4 regions of the Pseudomonas sihuiensis genome follow, and region 1 is predicted to be linked to each of the others. Evidence: riboswitches for the same ligand, from Rfam matches in the RefSeq annotation. Region 1 holds a riboswitch; each other region holds the start of a gene.

The links. A riboswitch is a leader RNA that binds a small molecule or an ion and turns the genes downstream of it on or off. The one in region 1 is predicted to bind cobalamin.
Region 2: another riboswitch for cobalamin. It lies ahead of BLT86_RS14665 (energy-coupling factor ABC transporter permease); the one in region 1 lies ahead of cobO (cob(I)yrinic acid a,c-diamide adenosyltransferase).
Region 3: another riboswitch for cobalamin. It lies ahead of BLT86_RS15320 (TonB-dependent receptor domain-containing protein); the one in region 1 lies ahead of cobO (cob(I)yrinic acid a,c-diamide adenosyltransferase).
Region 4: another riboswitch for cobalamin. It lies ahead of cobW (cobalamin biosynthesis protein CobW); the one in region 1 lies ahead of cobO (cob(I)yrinic acid a,c-diamide adenosyltransferase).

Annotation. Positions count from the first base shown of each region.
Region 1 is NZ_LT629797.1:625,557-631,000, reverse strand. Features, by position in the region: gene cbiB (adenosylcobinamide-phosphate synthase CbiB) at 1-75, opposite strand, end outside; gene bluB (5,6-dimethylbenzimidazole synthase) at 79-732, opposite strand; gene BLT86_RS03220 (cobyrinate a,c-diamide synthase) at 729-2,021, opposite strand; gene cobO (cob(I)yrinic acid a,c-diamide adenosyltransferase) at 2,021-2,632, opposite strand; cobalamin riboswitch at 2,823-3,031, opposite strand; gene BLT86_RS03210 (hypothetical protein) at 3,065-3,385, opposite strand; gene BLT86_RS03205 (NlpC/P60 family protein) at 3,396-3,920, opposite strand; gene BLT86_RS03200 (C40 family peptidase) at 4,006-4,638, opposite strand; gene BLT86_RS03195 (molybdopterin molybdotransferase MoeA) at 4,790-5,444, opposite strand, start outside.
Region 2 is NZ_LT629797.1:3,107,302-3,112,745, forward strand. Features, by position in the region: gene amn (AMP nucleosidase) at 1-738, opposite strand, end outside; gene BLT86_RS14660 (hypothetical protein) at 804-1,526, shown strand; gene BLT86_RS14665 (energy-coupling factor ABC transporter permease) at 1,536-2,216, opposite strand; cobalamin riboswitch at 2,271-2,473, opposite strand; gene BLT86_RS14670 (acyl-CoA dehydrogenase family protein) at 2,515-4,164, opposite strand; gene BLT86_RS14675 (TetR/AcrR family transcriptional regulator) at 4,161-4,802, opposite strand; gene BLT86_RS14680 (hybrid sensor histidine kinase/response regulator) at 5,026-5,444, opposite strand, start outside.
Region 3 is NZ_LT629797.1:3,243,006-3,248,449, forward strand. Features, by position in the region: gene dxs (1-deoxy-D-xylulose-5-phosphate synthase) at 1-1,140, shown strand, start outside; cobalamin riboswitch at 1,213-1,418, shown strand; gene BLT86_RS15320 (TonB-dependent receptor domain-containing protein) at 1,506-3,377, shown strand; gene BLT86_RS15325 (cobalamin-binding protein) at 3,441-4,235, opposite strand; gene BLT86_RS15330 (MFS transporter) at 4,235-4,648, opposite strand; gene ribA (GTP cyclohydrolase II) at 4,645-5,265, opposite strand.
Region 4 is NZ_LT629797.1:4,059,311-4,064,754, forward strand. Features, by position in the region: gene cobN (cobaltochelatase subunit CobN) at 1-1,082, opposite strand, end outside; gene cobW (cobalamin biosynthesis protein CobW) at 1,174-2,223, opposite strand; cobalamin riboswitch at 2,319-2,513, opposite strand; gene BLT86_RS19080 (cobalamin biosynthesis protein) at 2,600-3,025, shown strand; gene BLT86_RS19085 (hypothetical protein) at 3,041-3,586, shown strand; gene cobM (precorrin-4 C(11)-methyltransferase) at 3,621-4,376, shown strand; gene BLT86_RS19095 (hypothetical protein) at 4,610-4,840, opposite strand; gene BLT86_RS19100 (ParD-like family protein) at 5,015-5,227, shown strand; gene map (type I methionyl aminopeptidase) at 5,224-5,444, shown strand, end outside.

The DNA of each region.
Region 1 (5,444 bases):
CGGATGCGCGCGCCTGGGCTCGCCCAGCACGGCGTCCAGCGCCACGCCGACGCAGGTGATCAGCGCCAGGCTCATCGTTCACTCACCAGATGATCCCCATCGATTCTCGAACAACAATTCCGATAGCGGTCGGGGCGTGGCCCAACCCTCCTCCACCAGCATCGGCTTTTCGTAAAAGGCCTGAACCGGCCCCAGGCACAGCAGCGCTACCGGCTTGCTACCGGCCGGCATGCCCAACAATGCGGCCAGCGCCTCGGGGTCGAACAACGATACCCAACCGAGCCCGAGCCCTTCGGCACGCGCAGCCAGCCACAGATTCTGAATGGCGCAGGCCACCGAGGCCATATCCATTTCCGGCAAGGTGCGTCGTCCAAAGACATGTGCGTCGCGTCCCTCCATCAGCGCCACCGCCAGTAGCTCGGCGCAGTCGCGAATACCCTCGACCTTCAGCCGCATGAACTCGTCACTGCGCTCGCCGAGGGCCTCGGCAGTGCGCACCCGCTCGGCCTCCACCAGCTCATGAATGGACTCACGCAGTTGCGGGTCACTGACGCGCACAAAGCGCCAAGGCTGCATCAGGCCAACGCTCGGCGCGTGGTGGGCGGCTTCGAGCAGCCGCGCCAGGACCTCGGCTGGCACCTCGCCGCCGCTGAAATGACGCATATCGCGGCGCTCGGCGATGGCGCGATACACCGCCGCGCGCTCTTCAGGGCTGAAGGCATGCTCGCTCATGGACGTAACAGCGCGGCGGCCGCCTCCGGGTTGGACGGCAGGTAAAAGTGGATATAGCTGGCGGTGAGTCGTCCCAAACGATACACCGCCTCGGCTACCGGCTTGCCGTTCGGGCAGCGACCGAGCGCCAGAGGCTGCAAGGGACTTTCCAGCCGCGAGTGATGGTAACTGTGGCCACGTAGCTCGCCTTCGGGCAGCGTCACCTGCTGCAACGCCAGGGCGGTCAGCCGTGGCTGCAAGGCGGCGCTGCCCGCCAGCAGGCCGAGCATGCGCCCGCTGGCGCCTTGCTTGTCGCGCAGTTCATCAAGCAGATAGAGCATGCCGCCACATTCGGCGAGCAAGGGTTTGCCGGCCTGGTGATGAGCACGAATCGCCGCGGCCATGGGCTGGTTGCCTTCCAGCTCGGCCAGGTACAGCTCCGGATACCCGCCAGGCAGATAAAGGCTGTCCACCTGCGGCAGCTCGCGATCAGCGAGCGGTGAGAAGTAATGCAGCTCAGCGCCGAGCGCCTGCAACAGATCGAGATTGGCCTGATAGAGAAAGGCGAACGCCGCATCGCGCGCCACGCCGATGCGTACGCCAGCCAACAGCGGCGCCAGTTCATCGAACTGCGGCGCGGCGAAGCTCACCGCAGGCGGCAGGTCGACGTTGGCGCTGGCCGCCAGGGCATCGGCGGCGGCGTCCAGACGTGCATCCAGATCGGCCAACTCACCGGCCTGCACCAGCCCCAGATGGCGGCTGGGCAACTCCACCGCGGCGCTACGCGGCAACGCGCCAAACCAGCGAATGCTCGCTGGCAGCGCATCGCGCAGAATCTCGCCGTGGCGCGTGCTGGCGACACGGTTGCCGAGCACGCCGGCAAAGGGTAAGTCCGGCTGGAAGGTGGCAAGCCCGTGGGCCAGGGCGCCGAAGGTCTGCGCCATGGCCGCACCGTCGATCACGCCCAGCACCGGCACGCCAAAGTGGCGCGCCAGGTCGGCCGCCGACGGCTTGCCGTCAAACAGGCCCATGACCCCTTCGATCAGGATCAGGTCCGCCTCGCCGGCGGCCTGCCATAGCAGGCGACGGCTTTCCGCCTCGCCGACCATGGCCAGATCGAGCTGGTACACCGGCGCGCCACTGGCACGCGCATGGATCATCGGATCGAGAAAGTCCGGGCCGCACTTGAACACCCGCACCCGCCGCCCCTGACGCGTATGCAGGCGCGCCAGCGCGGCGGTTACAGTGGTCTTGCCTTGACCGGAAGCCGGTGCGGCAATCAATAGTGCCGGACAGTGACGTGTGGTCATCAGAATTCGATGCCCTTCTGTGCTTTTACCCCAGACTTGAATGCGTGCTTGACCAGGCTCATTTCGGTGACGGTGTCAGCCGCCTCAAGCATGCCTGGCAACGCGCCACGGCCGGTCACCACCACATGCTGCAGCAGCGGCCGGGCCTCGATATCAGCCAGCACCGTGTCCAGTTCGAGGTAGCCATGCTTGAGGGCGATGTTCAATTCGTCCAGCACCACCAGGCCGACCGACTCATCGCTGAGCAGATGCCGGGCGACCGCCCAGGCTTCCTGCGCCTTGGCGATATCACGTTGGCGATCCTGGGTTTCCCAGGTGAAACCTTCACCCATCACGTGATAGCTGACTTCCTCGGGAAAACGGCGGAAGAAGGTTTCTTCACCGGTGCTGGCCGCACCCTTGATGAACTGCACCACGCCGACCTTGATGCCATGGCCAAGGGCGCGCGCGACCATGCCGAAGGCGCTGCTGCTCTTGCCCTTGCCATTGCCGCTGTGCACCAGCAACAGGCCGTATTGGTCCTGGGCCTGGGCGATCTTTTCGTCGATCAGGGCTTTCTTGCGTTGCATGCGCGCCTTGTGACGGGCGTCGCGTTCGGCGGTCTCACTCATGCTGTGCTCCTGCACGTCAGGCACCCGCGCCGCCTGTTCATCGAACAGTACGAACGGCAATGAGGAAGAAGATCGCGATGATCCGCACGCACTCATCCAGGCGCCAATGGCTGGTCAGGCGAGCGGAAGACGAAAAAACACGAACGCCCCGGTAGAACCGGAGCGTTGGCCGGACAACGCCCTCCGCGATGCCGTGAAACTGCGACAGGCCGGTCTCCGGGCTTGTGAGCGAACCATGGGTTCGACGCCGCGCCTTCCCGTGCATAGCACAGTGGCTTTGAGCAGCGTTTGACTCACCTACCGTTGCGGGGGCAGCGCCGGCATTCGAACCGGCTTCCCTGTTTCACCCCTTGGCCGCCATTCACGGCAACGCGGGGCACCTGAAGCAAGGCGCGCAGGGTAGAGGCTGGCAGCCCTGCCCGTCAACGCCACTCAGTGCCTGGGCATGAACCCGGGCGGCTTGCTCGCCAACCAGTCGACGAACGTTCGCAAACGCTCGTCGCTCAGCAGTGCCTCGCGGCTGTTGTAGGTCAGCGCCAGCTCCTTTTCACTGAAAAGCCGATGAATCTGGTTATGGCAGGCGCGGCAGACCCACAGCGTGGCGGTGATACGTTCATGACGGGGGTAGCGCTTCTGCACATAAGCCTTGTCGTGCAGCGCCTTGGGAATCAGGTGATGACGGGTCAATGCGACGGGGCGTGCACACAGTTCGCAGACCTCAGGCTGAGGCGGCAGGCGAATGGGATCGACCATGGACAGTAATTCAGGGATTACGCGCGAGCTCTGGCGTGATGACCCGCTTGGCATCGAGATAGACGCCCTGCCAGTAACCGCTGGTGAGGCTGTCCAGGCGCACGGTGCCGCCGGTAGAGGGGGCATGAACGAAGCGGCCGTCACCGACATAGATCCCGGCATGACTGACGGCGCGGCCACCATTGGTGGCAAAGAACACCAGATCACCACTTTGCAGGGCGTCACGACGAACATCTGGCGTACGCATCGCACTCAGCTCACGAGTAGAACGCGGCAGGCTGATGCCAGCGGCATCACGGTAGACATAGCCGATCAGGCCACTGCAGTCGAAACCGCCATCCGGTGTATTACCACCGTAGCGATAGGGTGTTCCAACCAGGCCAAGCGCGCGAAACAGCACATCTTCGGCACCGCCCTGATAGGACGAAGAAGCAATTGGCGGCGTGTAGGCAGGCTGAGGAGAAGGGGCGCGACTGCTACAGGCACTCAGTAGCAGAACAAGAGAAATTACAGCGACACGGGTCGTGACGGGCATAAGCGAGGCGATCCTGAGCCTGAATGCGCCCTACTCTGCCCGAGACACGACGAACGGCGCAACCCTGGGGTTACGCCGTGAAACATCAGGGATGACGCCTGGCTGCGACTTGATCGTCCACTGGCGCCAGCGCCAGTACGCGCTTGGCTTGCAGGTAGCTGCGATTCCAGTAACTGTCATCCAGGCTATCGATGCGCACACCACCGCTGCGGCTGCTGCTGGAGTGGATGAACTGATCATCACCCAGGTAGATGCCGGCATGACTGACGCGACCACGACCACGATCATTGAACAGGATCAGATCACCCGGTTCCAGATCGGCGCGCGCCACCTTCGGCGCATCGAGGTTGATCAGCTCACGCGTGGAACGCGGCAGTTCCAGGCCGACTTCCTCGCGGAACAGGTAGCCGATAAAACCGCTGCAATCGAAACCAGTCTGTACCGAGCTACCGCCGTAGCGATAACGGGTACCGATCAGCGAACGCCCGAGATCGAGCAGGCTGTCGGCCAGTTGCGGCATTTCATAGGGTTGATCGTCGATCAGCGCGTTGATCTCATCATCGGCAGGTTCATCCTGCTCGATCATCAGGCGAGTCACAGGTTCGACTGCTGCATCGCTGATCGGTTGCTGCGGTTGCGTCTGCGGCGCATGGCCGGCACAGGCAGCGAGAAAGACTGTGAGTGCAATAGGCACGAGGGGTGCGAAGCGTTTTAGCATGGGCACGACCGTGTCGAGTGAATTTAACAAGTCCGCGACTATGCCCTCTATAACGCTCATTTGCAAATTCTATCGACAGAATTGTGACTCAGTGGTCTCGCCATTTCATCTAAAGCGCCCAACCATCTGCATGGTCGGGCGGCTCGGAAACCTAGCCGAGAATCTCGCTGAGCGGAATGAAACGCAACATATCACCCTCGGCCAGCGTACTGCCTTCCATGACCTCGGCTAGCCCTTCAGCCCAGGCGGCGCTGCGCAAAACGCCGGAACTCTGATTGGCATAGGGCACCACGCGCCCATGCTCCAGACGCGCGCGCAGGTACTCACGGCGCATACCCGGCTTAGCCCAGGTAAAACCTGCCGGCACCGCGAAGCCCAGTGGTTCGACCCGCTGCACCCCAAGACGACGCAACATGTAAGGACGCGCCAGCAGTCCGAAGGTGACCAGTGTCGAGGCCGGATTGCCCGGCAAACCTATTACCGGAACGCCCTGATAGTGGCCGAAGGTCAGCGGTTTACCTGGCTTGATCGCCAATTTCCACAGCGCCAGTTCGCCCGCCTCGCGCAGGGCTATGCCGAGAAAATCCGCCTCCCCCACCGAAACACCACCCGTGGAGAGGATCAGATCGACCTCGCCCAAGGCTCCCAACGCTTCGCGGGTGCGCTGCAGGTCATCGGGCAATATGCCCGCATCGACCACGCTGCAGCCCAGCCGCTGCAACCAGGCAATCAGCAGACGGCGATTGCTGTTGTAGATCTGCCCCGGCCCAAGCGCCTGCCCCGGCTCGACCAGCTCATCACCGGTG
Region 2 (5,444 bases), 2.5 Mb from region 1:
CAGCATGTCCAGGCCGTGGCGGATGAACTGGTCGACGTAACGGTGGTAGTTGGTCAGCAGGATCCACGGCTGCACGTGGCGCCAGTCGCTGCCGGTGTAGTGCTGGATGCGCTTGAGCGAGAAATCGGTGCGCGCCGCGTCGAACAGTGCCAGCGGCAGCGGGTCGATGTTCTCCCAGTCGTACAGACCATCGGCGGTGCCGTCGGTAGCAGCAGACAGGTCGGTGCTGGGGAATACCCGCGCCAGCTCGGCGGCGGTCACGCCACTGCCGGCCAGCTCATCGCCGCCCTCGACCACGTAGGGATAGGGAATGTTCTGCTGGCTGCGGCCGACCTCGACGCGCAGGGTGAAGTCGTTCATCAGCGGGCGCAGCTGCTCCAGCAGGTATTTGCGGAAGGCCGCTGGCTGGGTCACGGTGATGGCATAGGTGCCTGGCACCTGTACCTTGGCGTAGGCGCGCACGGTGGTCGGCACCTCGCCCTGGCACAGGTAGGTCAGGCGCAGCTCGGGGTAACGGAACAGGCAGTGCTCGCTGGCATCCGGGCGGATGCGCTCCTTGAGGTAGCGTTTGAGCGCCTGGCTCAACGCACCGGTGGCTTCCTGATGCAGGGCGGCGAGGCGGTCGACGGCCTCTTCGGGGGTGTAGGCAATGATGAAATCATCTGAGCAGGCTTTCACAGTGCATCTTCCTGACTGAACGTACGCGCCTATCTTGCCTGCATACGTTGACGAAAACATAGCGCGATCCCCCGCCTATCGCTGCCAACGGCTAGGCTTGGATCAATTCGTCAGAGGTCACCATCATGCCTCGTGCAATCGTTCTGCTGCTGGCCATGGCCTCATGCTCAAGCGCTCAAGCCGGTGAACTCGATGGCCACTACCGAACCACGCTCGACGGCCAGCCGAGCGAGCTGATCCTGCGCCAGAACGACGCCGTGGTGGAAGGCGAGTACGTCGAGAGCCAGCACCTGCGCCTGGTCGTCAAAGGTCGCTACGACGGCAAGCTGCTGCGCGCCGAGATCAGCGACCCGCAATCGGGCCTGCTACTGGCGAACATGAACGCGACCTACGCCAACGCGATGCTCAACGCCAGTATCGCTGCGCGTAACCCAAGAAACGGGGAAGTATTGGAACGCCAGGCGCTATTTCAGCGCGAGGCGGCGATTGCGACGCCACCTACGTCAGGCACGCTGGACCCGACACTGGTCGGCACCTGGGTACACGAGAAGATCATCAACAGCGGCGCTGCCAGCCTCGCCTCGTTCAACACCCTGATGACCCTGCAGTTGAATGCCGACGGCAGCGTCACCCAGTGGAGCCGCGCGGTCGGCGGCGGAGGCGACTGGAGCTACGACAGCCCAGGCGAGGTGCAGTACAGCGGCCACTGGCGCAGCCAGGGCGGCATGCTGATGGTGCGCCTGGCTGGCGCCGCCGACTATCAACCCGCCGCCTACTACCGCTTCAGCGACCAGTACCTGGTCACCGAGAGCAATACCGGCAAGATGATCTGGCAACGCCGCCGCTGAGCGACCGGTTCAGGCCGGCTGATGCAGGCGCACGTTGAACAGCGGCCCCTGGCTGAAACGCGACAGCGCCTTGGCAGCGGCCAGCACGCCCAGGTCGATCAGCGGCTCGACCAGGATCACGCTCATGTAGGCCAGGCCGAAGCTGCCCACTGCTGCCAGGTTTTCGCTGGAGAAGCCGTGACCATAGAAGGCCCAGAACCCGACCCATGCGACGATGCCGCCCTGATAAGCGGTCGAAAGCGCCAGCGCCTGCTTGTAGGAAAGATCGACGTACGCGGTCCCCGGCGCGACGATGCGCTTGGCCAGCAGGCTGATACCCCACAGCGGGATCAACAGCGTGGTGACGTTCATGCCGTACTGCGGCAGGTCGAACTGGGCGAACAGCAGCCCCTGCAACAACAGCCCCGCGGCCAGGCCAATGGCAGCAGCACCGGCGCCGAACAGCAGGAGCAGGGTCGAGCCGAGGATCAGATGCACCTCGGAAACGCCCACCGCATGATGCGGGAACACTTCGAAGAAGCAGAATACCAGGGCGGTGGTCAGCAGGCTGCGTAGCGCCAGGGCGGCGACACCGCCGTTGTTGCGTACGCTGTCCAGGGCGAGTTTGGCGGTCAGGCCGAAAGCGGTGACGACCGTTGCGTAGCTGAGCAGGATCTTGGCGCCTTCGACGACACCGGGTTCGATATGCATGCGAGTTCCTTTGCCGCGCCCACCGCGCGACGATTCGGATAAGGGGGGTGGGCGAAACGCCCGTTGTCGATGGCAGGTCTCCTGGCTCACGGCTTGGCACTTCGCCCGCCTTCCCGACCGAAGTCAGTGGCATGAGGGCATCGTTCGCCGCTTACAGTTGCGGGGGCAGCCAGGGCATTGGCGAGATTCGCCGCACCCTGTTCCCTTTTCATCCGCGTCACAGACGTGCACGCAGAACCATCGGCGGCAAGATTACTCGCCTGCCCGGCTAAAAAACAGCGTGCCGGGCGGCCCTCGCTCAGACCAGGTGCGGCGTGCTACGCGCCAGCAGCGCCTCGACGTCGACGCCGCGCGGCAGGGTGCCGTAGACGCGGCCGCGGCCTTCCAGGCGACTGGCGATAAAGGCGTCGGACACCGTGGCGTTGCCGGCCTCCAGCAGCAGCTTGGCCTGCAGTGCCACGGCCATGTCTTCGGTGAGCTGGCGGGCGCGGTACTGGATATCGGCTGTATCAGCGAAATCTGCCTTCAGGCGCTGGATATGCGCCTTCAGGCGGGCATCGCCGTGGCCATCGCCCAGCTCGGCGAACAGCGCATCGAGTACGCCGGGCTCCTTGGACAGCGCGCGCAGCACGTCCAGACATTGCACGTTGCCCGAGCCTTCCCAGATCGAGTTGACCGGTGCTTCGCGGTACAGGCGCGGCATGATGGTTTCCTCGACATAGCCCGCACCGCCCATGCATTCGCTGGCCTCGTAGATCATTTCCGGCGCGCGCTTGCAGATCCAGTACTTGCCCACGGCAGTGACCAGACGAGCGAACTTGTCTTCCTGCGCGTCATGCGCGTGATCCAGCGCGCGGCCCATGCGCATGCACAGGGCCAGCGCGGCTTCGCTCTCCAGCGCCAGGTCGGCCAGCACGTTCTGCATCAGCGGCTGGTCGGCGAGCAGCTTGCCACCCACCTGGCGATGCGCGCAGTGGTGCGCAGCCTGGGTCAGCGCCTGGCGCATCAGGCTGCTGGAACCGACCATGCAATCGAAGCGGGTCATGGCCACCATTTCGATGATGGTCGGCACGCCGCGCCCTTCCTCGCCGAGCATCCAGGCGAAAGCGCCACGGTACTCCACCTCGCTGGAGGCGTTGGCCCAGTTGCCCAGCTTGTTCTTCAGGCGCTGGATGTAGAACGCGTTGCGCGTGCCGTCCGGGCGGTGACGCGGCAGCAGGAAGCACGACAGGCCCTTGTCGGTGTAGGCCAGGGTGAGGAAGGCGTCGCACATCGGCGCCGAGCAGAACCACTTGTGGCCCACCAGCTCATAGCCCTGCCCCGGCCCGCCGAGGCCGATGGGATAAGCGCGGGTGGTGTTGGCACGCACGTCGGTGCCGCCCTGCTTCTCGGTCATGGCCATACCGATGGTCACGCCCGTCTTCTGCTCCATCGGCAGGTTGCGTGGGTCGTACTCGGTGGCGAGGATCTTCGGCAGCCACTGCTCGGCCACGTTGGGCTGCAGGCGGATGGCCGGCACGGCAGCGAAGGTCATGGTCAACGGGCAACCGCTGGCCGCTTCGGCCTGGCTGTGCATATAGGTCAGGCCGGCACGGGCGACATGGGCGCCGGCGCGCGGATCGGTCCAGGGCAGCGACGGCAGGCCATGCTCGACCGCCGTGCGCATCAGCTCGTGGTAGGCCGGGTGAAACTCGACCAGGTCGATGCGATTGCCGTAGCGATCATGACTCTTGAACACCGGTTTGTTCTCGTTGGCAAGAAAGCCGGCCTGCATCAGGGCGCCGCCGGCCAGCGCACCATAGGCGCTCAAACGCTCGTGGGCCCAGGCGCCATCGTAGCGGCGAATCCACTCCTGCAGCGGCAGGTCGAGGCGATAGAGATTGGCACCATCGAGGCTCGGTACCTGGTTGAACACCTCGTGGGTTTCGGCATGCAGGCTGGGTTTCATCGCATGGGCTCCTTGGCGCCGACGGCGCGCAGACAGAAGGTGGCAAGACTGGCGCTGACCTGAGCCAGCTCCAGGGTGGGTTGGCCTGCTTCACGAGCGGCGCGAGCAGGTGGCGACAGAGGGCCGACCAGCGCTTCGGCAATGGCGCCGACCAGGCAGGCCGCCATCAGGCCAATCTGCTCGACGCGAAACTCACCGGCGCCGGCACCCTCCTCCAGCAGATCGATGAACAGTTCGGCGTAGGCTTCGCGATAGAGCAGGCGCTGCTCGTCGACTTCCGGGTCGACCGGTTCGGCGATCAGTGCGAAGGCCAGGCGGCGGCTATGCCAGGCGCGGGCAGCGAACTGTTCCAGGCCGATGCGCAGGCGCTCACTGGCGCTGCCCGGCCCACGCAAGGCTGCGGCCAGAGCATCTACCTCACGCTGGCTGGCGCTGGCGAATACCTCGGCGGCCAGTTCACCCTTGCTGCGAAAGTGGCGGTACAGACTACCGGTGGCGATGCCAACATCGTCGGCCAACGCCTGCATGGTCAGGGCGGCGAAACCGCCCTCGGCTACTCGCAGCAAGGCGCAGTCGAGAATACGCGCGCGCAACGCTTGGTCGCGATCGAGTCGAGCTTCGGTGGTGCGATAAGCCATGGTCTGAATCCTGATTCACCTGCATGCAGTGAATCAGGATTCAGACCATGGCTAAAGGGACGATCCGGCCAAATCTGCCGCCGAATCGGGAAAGAGGTTGCTCGTGCAAAGCTGCACTTGTAGGAGCCAGCTTGCTGGCGATCATCGATCTGACAGTCGCCAAGCATCACCGGCAAGCCGGCTCCTACAGGGCCCAGCGGCTTCATCACGCCCTGCGAAAGAGTCAGACCGGCGCGGCGCCACCGGAAACCGTTGCCGGGCGGCACAGCACCCAGTCATGCAGCAGCACGCGCAACTCGTCGAATTTCACCGGTTTCGCCAGGTAGTCGCTCATGCCCGCAGCCAGACAGCGCTCGCGGTCGCCGCTGTGGCTGTGCGCGGTGATCGCCAGCACCGGCAGCTCGGCGCAGCCCGGCAGGGCGCGCAGTGCGCGGCAGGTGGCGAAGCCGTCCATCACCGGCATCTGGCAGTCGAGCAGCACCGCATCCACCGTCTCGCCGCGCAGCAACTCCAGCGCCTCGGCACCATTGTCGGCAGTGCGCACGCGGTAGCCGAGCTTGAGCAACATGCCGCGGGTTACCAGCTGGTTGATCGCATTGTCCTCGACGATCAGTACCGTGCATTGCTGCGCCTGGCGCTGCA
Region 3 (5,444 bases), 2.6 Mb from region 1:
TACGTCGGCCCCATCGACGGCCACGACCTGCCGACCCTGCTGGCTACATTACGCAATATGCGCGACCTCGACGGCCCGCAGTTCCTGCATGTGGTGACCAAGAAGGGCAAGGGCTTCGCCCCGGCCGAGGCCGATCCCATCGGCTACCACGCCATCACCAAGCTGGAACCGGTGACCCCGGTCGCCGCGCCGCTCTCTAGCCCGAAGCGGCCAAGCGGCCCGAAATACTCCAACGTGTTCGGTCAGTGGCTGTGCGACATGGCCGCAGCCGATAACCGCCTGGTCGGCATCACCCCGGCGATGAAGGAAGGCTCCGACCTAGTGGATTTCAGCGAGCGCTTCCCCGAGCGCTACTTCGACGTCGCCATTGCCGAGCAGCACGCCGTGACCCTGGCCGCTGGCATGGCCTGCGAAGGTGCCAAGCCGGTGGTGGCGATCTACTCCACCTTCCTTCAGCGCGCCTATGACCAGTTGATCCACGACGTCGCCGTGCAGCACCTCGACGTGCTGTTCGCCATCGACCGCGCCGGCCTGGTTGGCGAAGACGGCCCGACTCACGCGGGCAGCTTCGACCTGTCCTACCTGCGCTGCATCCCCGGCATGCTGGTGATGACGCCGAGCGACGAGAACGAGCTGCGCCGCATGCTCACCACCGGCCACCTGTTCGACGGCCCGGCGGCGGTGCGCTATCCGCGCGGCACCGGCCCCAACGCGCCGCTCGATGCCGGCCTGGAGCCGCTGGAGATCGGCAAGGCAGTGGTGCGCCGCCAAGGCAAGGGCGTCGCCCTGCTGGCCTTCGGCGTGCAACTGGCCGAAGCCCTGCGCGTCGGTGAAACGCTGGACGCCACGGTGGTCGACATGCGCTTCGTCAAACCGCTGGACGAAGCCCTGCTGCGCGAACTGGCAGGCAGCCACGAGCTGCTGGTGACCATCGAAGAAAACAGCATCATGGGCGGCGCCGGTAGCGCGGTCAGCGAATTCTTCGCCGCCGAGAACATCCAGCTGCCGATGCTGCACCTGGGCCTGCCGGACTACTACGTCGAGCACGCCAAGCCGAGCCAGATGCTCGCCGAGTGCGGCCTCGACGAAGCAGGGATCGAACGCGCGGTACGTGAGCGTCTGAGTTTGCTGCAGGCCTGAGCATGAAGCCCGCTCATCGCTATATGAGCGGCGCTTGCTTGTGATTCATATGCGCGCGCACTAAGGTGCGCGCCATTCATGTTCCGCCAGGGTGCGCTGCGCAAGCGGCGTTAAACGGGAAGCCGGTGCGCTCGTCATGAGCAATCCCGGCGCTGCCCCCGCAACGGTAATCGACTGCACGCTCTGAGCGTGCGCCGCGTTCAACAGCCACTGGGCCCTGCCTGGGAAGGCGGACGCGGGTCGAGAGCCCGGAGACCGGCCCAGGCGGTGCGACTGGTGTTGCGGAGGGCAGCACGGTCAAGCGCTGCCCTGCCTGCGCTTGCACCTGCCCTCCTTGACCGTCTGCCGACCGTTGAGGAAAGATAATGAAACTGTCTCGTCTGGCTCTGGCCATCGCCGTCATGCCAGGTCTCTCGCTGGCCGCCGAGCCCTACGTGGCCGAGCCGCTGGTCGTCACCTCCGGACGCCTGGCCGAACCGCAAGCACAGGCTACCGCTGCCACCACGGTGTTCGAGCGGGACGACATCGAGCGCCTGCAGGTCAGCAGCGTTACCGAGCTACTGGAGCGCGTGCCCGGCCTCAGCGTCGTCCGCACTGGTGGTGCCGGCAGCCAGACGGGCGTGTTCCTGCGCGGCACCAGCACGGCGCAGACCCTGGTCCTGGTCGACGGCCAACGTATCGCGGCAGCCTCAAGCGGCACCAGCAGCCTGGAGTTTCTCGCCCCCGAGCAGATCGAGCGTATCGAAGTGGTGCGTGGCGCGCGTTCGGCGCTGTATGGCTCCGACGCCATTGGCGGGGTGATTCAGATCTTCACCCGCCAAGGCCATGGCCAAGGCCTCAAGCCTTACGCGCGTCTGGCGGCTGGCAGCGATAGCACTTACCAGCGCAGTCTCGGCCTCTCCGGCGGCAACGAGCGCACACGCTTTCACCTGGGAGCGGCCCTGGACGAGACAGCCGGCATCGACGCCACCCGAGACGCTTTCGGCGCCAATGGCGACGATGACGCCTACCGCAACCGCTCGCTCAGCCTGAATCTCTCGCACCGCCTCACTGACGACCTGCAAGTTGGTTTCAGTGCGCTCGATCAACGCGGTCAGGTGGAGTATGACTTCACAGGAATGCAGCCAACTACGGACTTTCAGCTCAGCAGCCTTTCCGGGTTCATCGACGGCCGCCTTAACGAGCGCTGGAGCAGCCGCCTGGAAATGGGTCACAGTAAAGACCAGCGCGACACGGGTGATGACTCGCCGCTGGCGTCAATCGATTCATTCTTTACCTACACCACCTATCGCGACTCGGCGAGCTGGGTAAATACCCTGACCCTCACCGACCACCAGCAAATTCTGGCTGGCGCCGACTGGTACGAGGATCGCCTGCACAGCAGCGCAGACTTCGCGGAGGATTCACGCTGGAACCGCGCAGCTTTCGTCCAACACCGCTACAGCGGCGATACATTCTCGACCGAGCTGGGACTGCGCCACGACGATAACCAGCAGTTCGGCAGCGAGAACACCTGGAACGCGGCGCTGACCCTGCCCCTGAACAGTGCCAACGACCTGATCCTGTCGTACAGCGAAGGTCTCAGAGCGCCAACTTTCAATGACCTCTATTATCCGCCTTACTGTGACCCCACCTTTGGCTGCTCAGAAAGTGCAAATCCGAACCTGAAACCGGAAAAATCGAAAAACTATGAGCTGCAATGGCGCAGCCGTTACAGCGAAACAGGATCGTTGCAGGCTTCCGTGTATCGAACTGATATCGAGGACGCCATCGTCCTGGACGAGAACTTCATTCCACAGAACGTCCAGACAGCCCGGATCAATGGCTTCGAAGCCGCCGTGCAGCAGGAGTTGTTCGGCTGGCAAGGCAATCTCGCGCTGGCCCTGATCGACCCGCGTGACCGCGATAGCGGCCATACCCTGCTGCGCCGGGCCAAACGCACGCTGAGCTTGGACCTCGACCGCCGCTTTGGCGATGTCTCACTCGGCGCTGGCTGGCGTGCAGTCAGTGGTCGCTACGACGACGCCGACAACGAGATCGAGATGAGCGGTTATGGCCTGCTCAGCTTCCGCGCTGCCTGGCAGGCCATGCCAGAGCTTGGCCTGAGCCTAAAGCTGGATAACCTGCTGGACAAGGATTACGCAGAAACGACTTACAGCACACCCAATGGCCGTTTCGGCTATAACAGCGCCGGGCGTACCGTGCTGTTCGCCGTCACCTGGACGCCACACCTCTGACCTTGGTGCGCACGGCGCACCCTACCACCGCTGTAGGGTGCGCCGTGCGTACCGCCTGAAGGGCTACCGCGCACCCGCCATCCGCTCACATAACTGCTCGATGGCACCCAGCATCTGCCGGCTGGGCCGTTCAAGGCCCTTGTCCGGCACTGCCCAGACCTGCTCCAGGCGCACCGCATGCAACTGCGGCCAGGCCTGCCAGGCGCTCAGCTCGGCATTGCTGCCACCGAGAATCACATCGGGATCACGCGCCAGTACCGCCTCGACGCTGATCTGCGGCGCCGGCTGCGGCAGGTCCTCGAACAGATTGCGCGCGCCACACACCTGCAGGGCATCGCCGATCAGTTGTTCGCCACCGATGGTGTAAAGCGGCTGGTACCAGATCTGATAGAACACCGTCAGGGGCTGCTCCCGCTGGTAGCGCTGGCGCAGCGCGTGCAGCTCGGCGCGAAACTCGGCCGCCAGCCGCTCGCCCTGCTCCATCCGGCCCACTCGCTCACCAATCCGCTCGAAGGCATCGCCGAGCTGCTCGAGGCGCTGCGGCTCGACGATCAGCAGGTCAATGCCGAAACGCTGCAACTGCGCTTGTTGCGCCGGCGGCACACTGCCAGGCGCGATGAGGATCAGATCCGGCGCCAGCTGCAACAGGCGCTCGAATTCCAGCTGGCCATAACGACCGACTGTGGGGAGATGCGCCAGCGCGGCGGGACGCTCATCACCTTCGAGCACGCCGACCAGCAGGTCGGCGGCATCCAGATCGAGCATGATTTCACTGAGCGATGGGGCCAGGCTGATCACCCGCTCGGCGGCTGTCAGCGGCAACGCCAGCAGGCAAAGCGCGAGCAGCAGCGTGCGCATCAACCCAACTGGCGAGGTATGCGGTAGAGGCTGTGTAGCACGATGGACGACAGCGCCAGCAGTACCAACGGGATCGCCTCGAGGCCAGCAAGGACTGCCAACGCGGCGATCCACGCAGGCAGCGCAGCGCCAAGCAGGGCGCGCAGACGCACACGATCCAACTCCAGCCAGGCGGCCGGCTCATCGTCGCTGTCGAGAGCCTTTTCGGTCGCGATCAGGGCGCGTTTGTAAGCGGAGAACAACGGCAGGCTGACGAACATCGAAGCCAGGCCGGCAATGAACATCGGCATGCTCATGACCGTGTGCCCGCCACCGCCGAACAGCAGGTTGAACATGAACAAGGGCGCCAGCGCCACGCCCAGTTGACGCCACCAGGCCAGCGCAAGACGCCGCTTTACCTGGCCTCGGGTCACAGGCGCTCCTCGGTCTCACCCTGATGCTGGTTGCCCAGCATATGACCGAGTTTGCCGGCCTTGGTGGCGAGGTAGCGCTTGTTGTAGGGGTTGTGTGCAATCTGCAACGGCACACGGTGATCCACGGCGATGCCCATGTCGCCCAGCGCCTTGACCTTGCGCGGGTTATTGGTCATCAGCTTGAGGCTGTCGATGCCCAGATGCTCGAGCATCGGCAGGCAGATGGCGTAGTCACGCTGGTCAGCACCGAAACCCAGGCGCTCGTTGGCTTCCACGGTATCGGCGCCACCGTCCTGCAGCTCATAGGCGCGGATCTTGTTCAGCAGACCAATGCCCCGGCCCTCCTGACGCAGATACAGCAGCACGCCGCGACCTTCGTTGGCGATGGCCTGCAGCGCAGCCTGCAGTTGGGCACCACAGTCGCAACGCAGGCTGAACAGCGCGTCGCCGGTCAGGCATTCGGAGTGCAGACGCCCCAGCACCGGTGCACCGTCGGCGACGTTGCCGAAAGTCAGGGCGACATGTTCCTTGCCGGTAGCCTCATCGAGAAAACCGTGCATGGTGAACACACCGAAGGGCGTGGGCAGTTGGGAGGCGGCGACGAACACGACGGACACCGGAACAACTCCAATCAGGCAGAAAGGCAGGGATTGTACCACCAGCTTCAGGCTTGCAGAGCGTAGGGCGGACTCAGGAGCGAAGCGAACAGTCCGCCGGGCCATGCCCAGTTCGGCACCACGACGTACCAGCGGAACTCCAGCTCCAACGGCGTACTGCTTCGCGAGTACGCCCTACA
Region 4 (5,444 bases), 2.0 Mb from region 1:
TCAGCGACGAAGGCCATACCCGATTCGTGTGCCTGATAGCACACCACATCGCTCTGGCTGCGCTCGCTGCGCCAGGCCAGGCCCTTGAAGCTGATGGCAGTGCCGATCAGCCGGCCATCCAGCTCGGGCAACACCACGTGCATGGCCAGGTCGCGCGAGCCCAGGCCCTGGGCGCTGGCCTGCCACTGCGCCTGGTTGTCCAGCGAGCAGATGGCCTGCAGCACCGGGATGTCGCGGCGGAACACCCGCGCCTGCGGCGCCTCGGGGTTGGACAGGGCAAAGCCGGTGGTATTGATGATCAGCGCGGCGCTCGTTTCGTCCAGCCAGTCCTGCACCTGATCCAGGCAGGCCGGCTCCTTCAGGCTGGCCACCGCAATCGGCAGCGGGTTAAGGCCCTGGCCGAACAGGTGCTGGCAGAAGGTATCGACGAAGGCGGTGTTCGCCGACTGCACATGGTTGCGGTAGAACAGCAGCGCCGCTACAGGCGCGTCCGGCTGCCAGTGCGCACGCCAGTCGGCCAGCGTGGCCGGACTGTGCTGCGGGTGATAGAGGCAGACACGCGGCAGCGCTTGCGGCTCCTGCCAGGCCTCGTCACGCCCCAGCCAGCGGCTGCCGATGCAGCGGAACAGCTGGCGCGCGTTATCCAGCCCGCCCTGGCGCAGGTACTGCCAAAGGCGCTGGCTGTCTTCTTCGCTAACGTTGCCAAGGGCACTCAGCTCCGGGTCAGGCTTGTCGTCGCCGGGCACCATGATCACCGTGGCGCCGCGCGCGCCCAGCTCCACCAGGCGTTCGACACCGTAGCGCCAGTAACTCACCCCGCCATGCACCGAGATCAGGATGACCTTGGCGTGCTGCAGCACCTGCTCGACGTAGAAGTCCACCGAGGCGTTGTTGCTCAGTTGCGCCGGGCTGGCCAGGCGCAGGCTGGGGTAGTCCTCCGGCAGTTGCCGGGCGGCTTCAGCCAGCAGGGCGAGGTGCGAATCACCCGTGCACAGGATCACCAGCTCGGCAGGCGTCTGGCCAAGGTCGGCAATGCTGTCGGCCGGCAGTTGGGTGCCAGGCTGGGTACGCAGGAGATGCATGTTCGCTCCGAGGAAGGCGCGAATCGTGGGAGGGGCTTTAGCCGCGACTATCCGCGAATTGGATCGCGGCTAAAGCCCCTCCCACAATCACTCAGGCCAGCGCTGCTTGCAGCTCGGCTTCTATAGCCGCGCGGTCGAGCTGCTGGCCGATCACTACCAGGCGGCTCACTCGCGGCTCGTCGGCTTGCCAGGCGCGGTCGAAGTGGCGATCGAAACGCTGACCGACACCTTGCACCAGCAGACGCATCGGCTTGCCAGGGATGGCAGCGAAACCTTTCACCCGCAGGATGCCGTACTTGGCCACCGCATCCTTCAGTGCGGCCAGCAGACGCGCCTCCTCGGCTTCCGGTAGTTCCACGTGGAACGAGTCGAATTCCTCGTGATCGTGGTCTTCGTCTTCATCATCGTGATGGGTGCGGCGGCTGTCGATATGCAGCTCGGTTTCGCTGTTCAGGCCCAGCAGCACATCCAGCGGCAGCTCGCCGCCGTGCGCCTCGATCACCTTGACTGCCGGCGGCAGCTCCTCGGCCACCTCGGCGCGCACCGCGGCCAGCGCCTCGGCGTCGAGCAAATCGGCCTTGTTGAGGATCACCAGGTCGGCGCTGGCCAACTGGTCGGCGAACAGCTCGTGCAGCGGCGATTCATGATCGAGGTTGGGGTCGAGCTTGCGCTGCTCGTCCACCTGATCCGGGAAGGCGGCGAAGGTGCCGGCGAGCACCGCCGGGCTGTCGACCACGGTAATCACCGCATCGACGGTGCAGGCGTTGCGGATTTCCGGCCAGTTGAAGGCCTGCACCAGCGGCTTGGGCAGCGCCAGGCCGCTGGTCTCGATAAGGATATGGTCAAGGTCGCCACGGCGCGCCACCAGCTCACGCATCACCGGGAAGAACTCTTCCTGCACGGTGCAGCACAGGCAGCCGTTGGCCAGCTCGAAGACGCGGCCGTTCGCCTCTTCCTCACTGCAGCCGATGGAGCACTGCTTGAGGATCTCGCCATCGATACCCAGCTCGCCGAACTCGTTGACGATCACCGCGATACGGCGTCCTTCGGCATGGGCCAGCAGGTGCCGCAGCAAGGTGGTTTTGCCGGCACCGAGAAAACCGGTGACGATAGTGACAGGCAGTTTGGCAAGGGTTTTCATGGAAGGCCCCGTGGCGTCGGTAAGTTCGGCGGACGGGTACGCGCAGGCGGGCACGCAGGTGCGTGCTGGCCCCGTCGGATCACCCCGTCCGAGCAAATGGCTGGTCAGTCGAGGCAGGTCTCCTGGCTCACGGTCTGCGCATTGCGCGCCCTTCACCTTCCCGCCTGACGGCAGTGGTGTACGAAGGGTTTAAGACCGTTCACAGTTGCGGGGGCAGCCAGGGCATCGACCCTGTTCCCTCTTAGCTCCCCGGCGCCGTACCGGGAAGAACCTCGAAAGCGAGAAGGCTACGCAGGCCGCGGCGGCCGGTCAATCGCGGTTGACCGGTGGGATGCGCCATGTTGAGCTACGCCGCTGCACAGCACGAGCGCCCTTGATGATGCCTAGCCCCTTGAATCCCAGCCCTGACGCCTCGCCCATGGTGGTGGCTGGGCTTGGTTGCAGGCGCGACTGCCCCCAGCAAGACCTGCTCGCCCTGCTCATCCACAGCCTGGCCCAGCATGAGTTGACTGTGGATAACCTCGTTGGACTGGCCAGCATCGCCCACAAACGCGACGAGCCGGGGCTGCATCAACTGGCAATCCACTTGAATCTGGAGCTGACGTTCTTCCCCCCCGAAGCACTCACCCTCTACCAGCCGGAAAATGCCGACAGTGCCCTCATCCGATCCGTAACAGGCAGCCCCGCTGTGGCTGAACCCTGCGCCCTGGCTCTGGCCACGCAACTGGGCAAGGCAGCTCGCCTGCTGGGCGAGAAAACCCGCACAGCCAACGCCACCTGTGCGTTGGCAGGACTTCAATAGTTTGAGCATACAGCCTTGGATTACTTCGAAAGCGTTATTAAGACTTTGCTTGAAGGTGAAGGGTATTGGGTTCGACAGTCGTTCAAGGTCAACCTGACCAAGGAAGAAAAAAGGCAGGTGGGTAAACATTCCATTCCACGCCCGGAAATCGACCTTCTCGCTTACAAGCCCAGCGAAAATAGACTTCTCGCCTTTGAAGCAAAATCCTTCCTCGACTCTCCCGGTGTCCGACTGTCATGTCTTAGCGAAATCCATGACATTCCCGAAGGCAAATACAAGCTGTTTACTTGCGAAAATTACAGGTCGATCGTTTTCCAACGACTCAGACAGGATCTTATCGATTGTGGAATGGGTGACAGTACTACCGAAATAGTTCTGGGACTCGCTGCCGGTAAGGTCTATCAATCCAGGAATGCTGAAATCAAGGAGTTGTTCTCGCGAAACGGCTGGCTGTTCTGGTCACCGGAAGATATCCGCAACAAAGTGATCGCCCTCGCCAAGCGCGGCTATGAAAACGAGCCCGCCATCATCACGGCCAAAATTCTGATGCGCCAACCATGAACAGCGCAAACTCCCCCCTGACAAGGCACACCTCATGACCGTCTACTTTATCGGCGCCGGCCCCGGCGATCCCGAGCTGATTACCGTCAAGGGCCAGCGCCTGATTCGTTCGTGCCCGGTGATCCTCTATGCCGGCTCGCTGGTGCCCGAGGCGGTCCTGCAAGGCCACAACGCCGAGCAGGTAATCAACACGGCCGAGCTGCACCTGAGTGAGATCATTACGCTGCTGAGCCAGGCCCATAAGCGCGGCCAGGACGTGGCCCGCGTGCACTCCGGCGACCCTTCGCTGTACGGCGCTATCGGCGAGCAGATTCGCGAGCTGCGTGCTCTGGGCATCCCTTTCGAGATCATCCCCGGAGTGACTGCCACCGCCGCCTGCGCGGCCTTGCTGGAAAGCGAGCTGACCCTGCCGGGCATCGCCCAGACCGTAATTCTCACCCGCTACGGCACCACTTCGCCGATGCCCGAGGGCGAGCAACTGCACGACCTGGCGCGGCACCGCGCAACCATGGCCATCCACCTCGGCGTGCGCCAGCTGCCGGCCATAGTCGGCGAACTGCTGCCGCACTACGGCGCCGACTGCCCCATCGCGGTTATCCACAGGGCCAGTTGGCCGGATCAGGACTGGGTGCTCGGCACCCTCGCCGATATCGAGACCAAGGTCGCAGCCAAGGGCTTTCGCCGCACGGCACTGATTCTGGTCGGGCGAGTGCTCGATCCGGGTGTCTTTGCCGAATCAGCGTTATATGACTCGGCGCATCGCCATCTTTATCGCCCTGGCAACGACTGAGCCATCCGTCATCTGGCGAGAAACTGTGCAAAGCGCTGAAAGCCCCGTGATAGCTGACGCCTGAGAACTTATCAACAAGATAGGCCGAAGTTTATCCAGAGCTATTGTGAATAACGATGCGACAAGGATCAGTTTTTGAACAACAGGCTGAGTAGCCCGATTTATCTGGGCTTCAGCCTGGTATCACAAGGATATCCACAAGATGATCCACGGCAACTGTTAGCAACTCACCCTCAGAGCTGCACCTCGACCCGCTTGATACCCAGAGCCCGCAGCTCCGGCATCAACTCATCCAGGCTGGCAAAGGTCTCGACCTGCTCGGCCTCATCAACCAGAAAGAAGCTACGCCCTGCGCCTTTCTTGAAAAATACGATCCACTCAGCGGTATTGGCCGGATTGACCATGACCTGGGTATCGAACACAACCCCCTCGCTCGTTCTGCGTTTCACATCCGCGCGCTTCATCCTCTCTCCTGTTCCAGCGTGACTCAGATGATCCCACTGCCTGCATACGGCAGCGGATACGGCTCATAGTGTAAAGGATGAGGTGAGCACGCCTTGCTCACTGATGATCGGTGAGTGAAATCAGTCCCATAGTTATATATGCTTCATATACGAATCATATATAAGGAGGTATCCATGGGCATCGTCAACATCGATGACGAGCTGCATGACCAAATCCGCCGGGCGAGCAGCGTCTCGGGCCGTTCGATCAATGCACAGGCGGGTTTCTGGATTCGCATCGGCATGCTCTGCGAGATGAACCCGACGCTGAGCTTCAATGAGCTGATGTCCGCCGAGATGCGTGCAGCCGGCGTGGTGGTTCCGCCAAGAATGGCGGATGCCTCATGAGCAAGACACCGCAACAGATCGCCCTGATGGCGGAATCCGGCAGGTTGCTGGCGTCCGTGTTCGGCTACCTGGATCGCCTGGATCTGCTCGGCATGTCGACCCTGCAGGTCAACGACCTTGTGGATAACTACATCGTGGGTGAACTCAAGGCGCGCCCGGCGAGCAAGGGCCAGTATGGTTTCGCCTACGCCATGAACACGTCACGCAACGAGGTGGT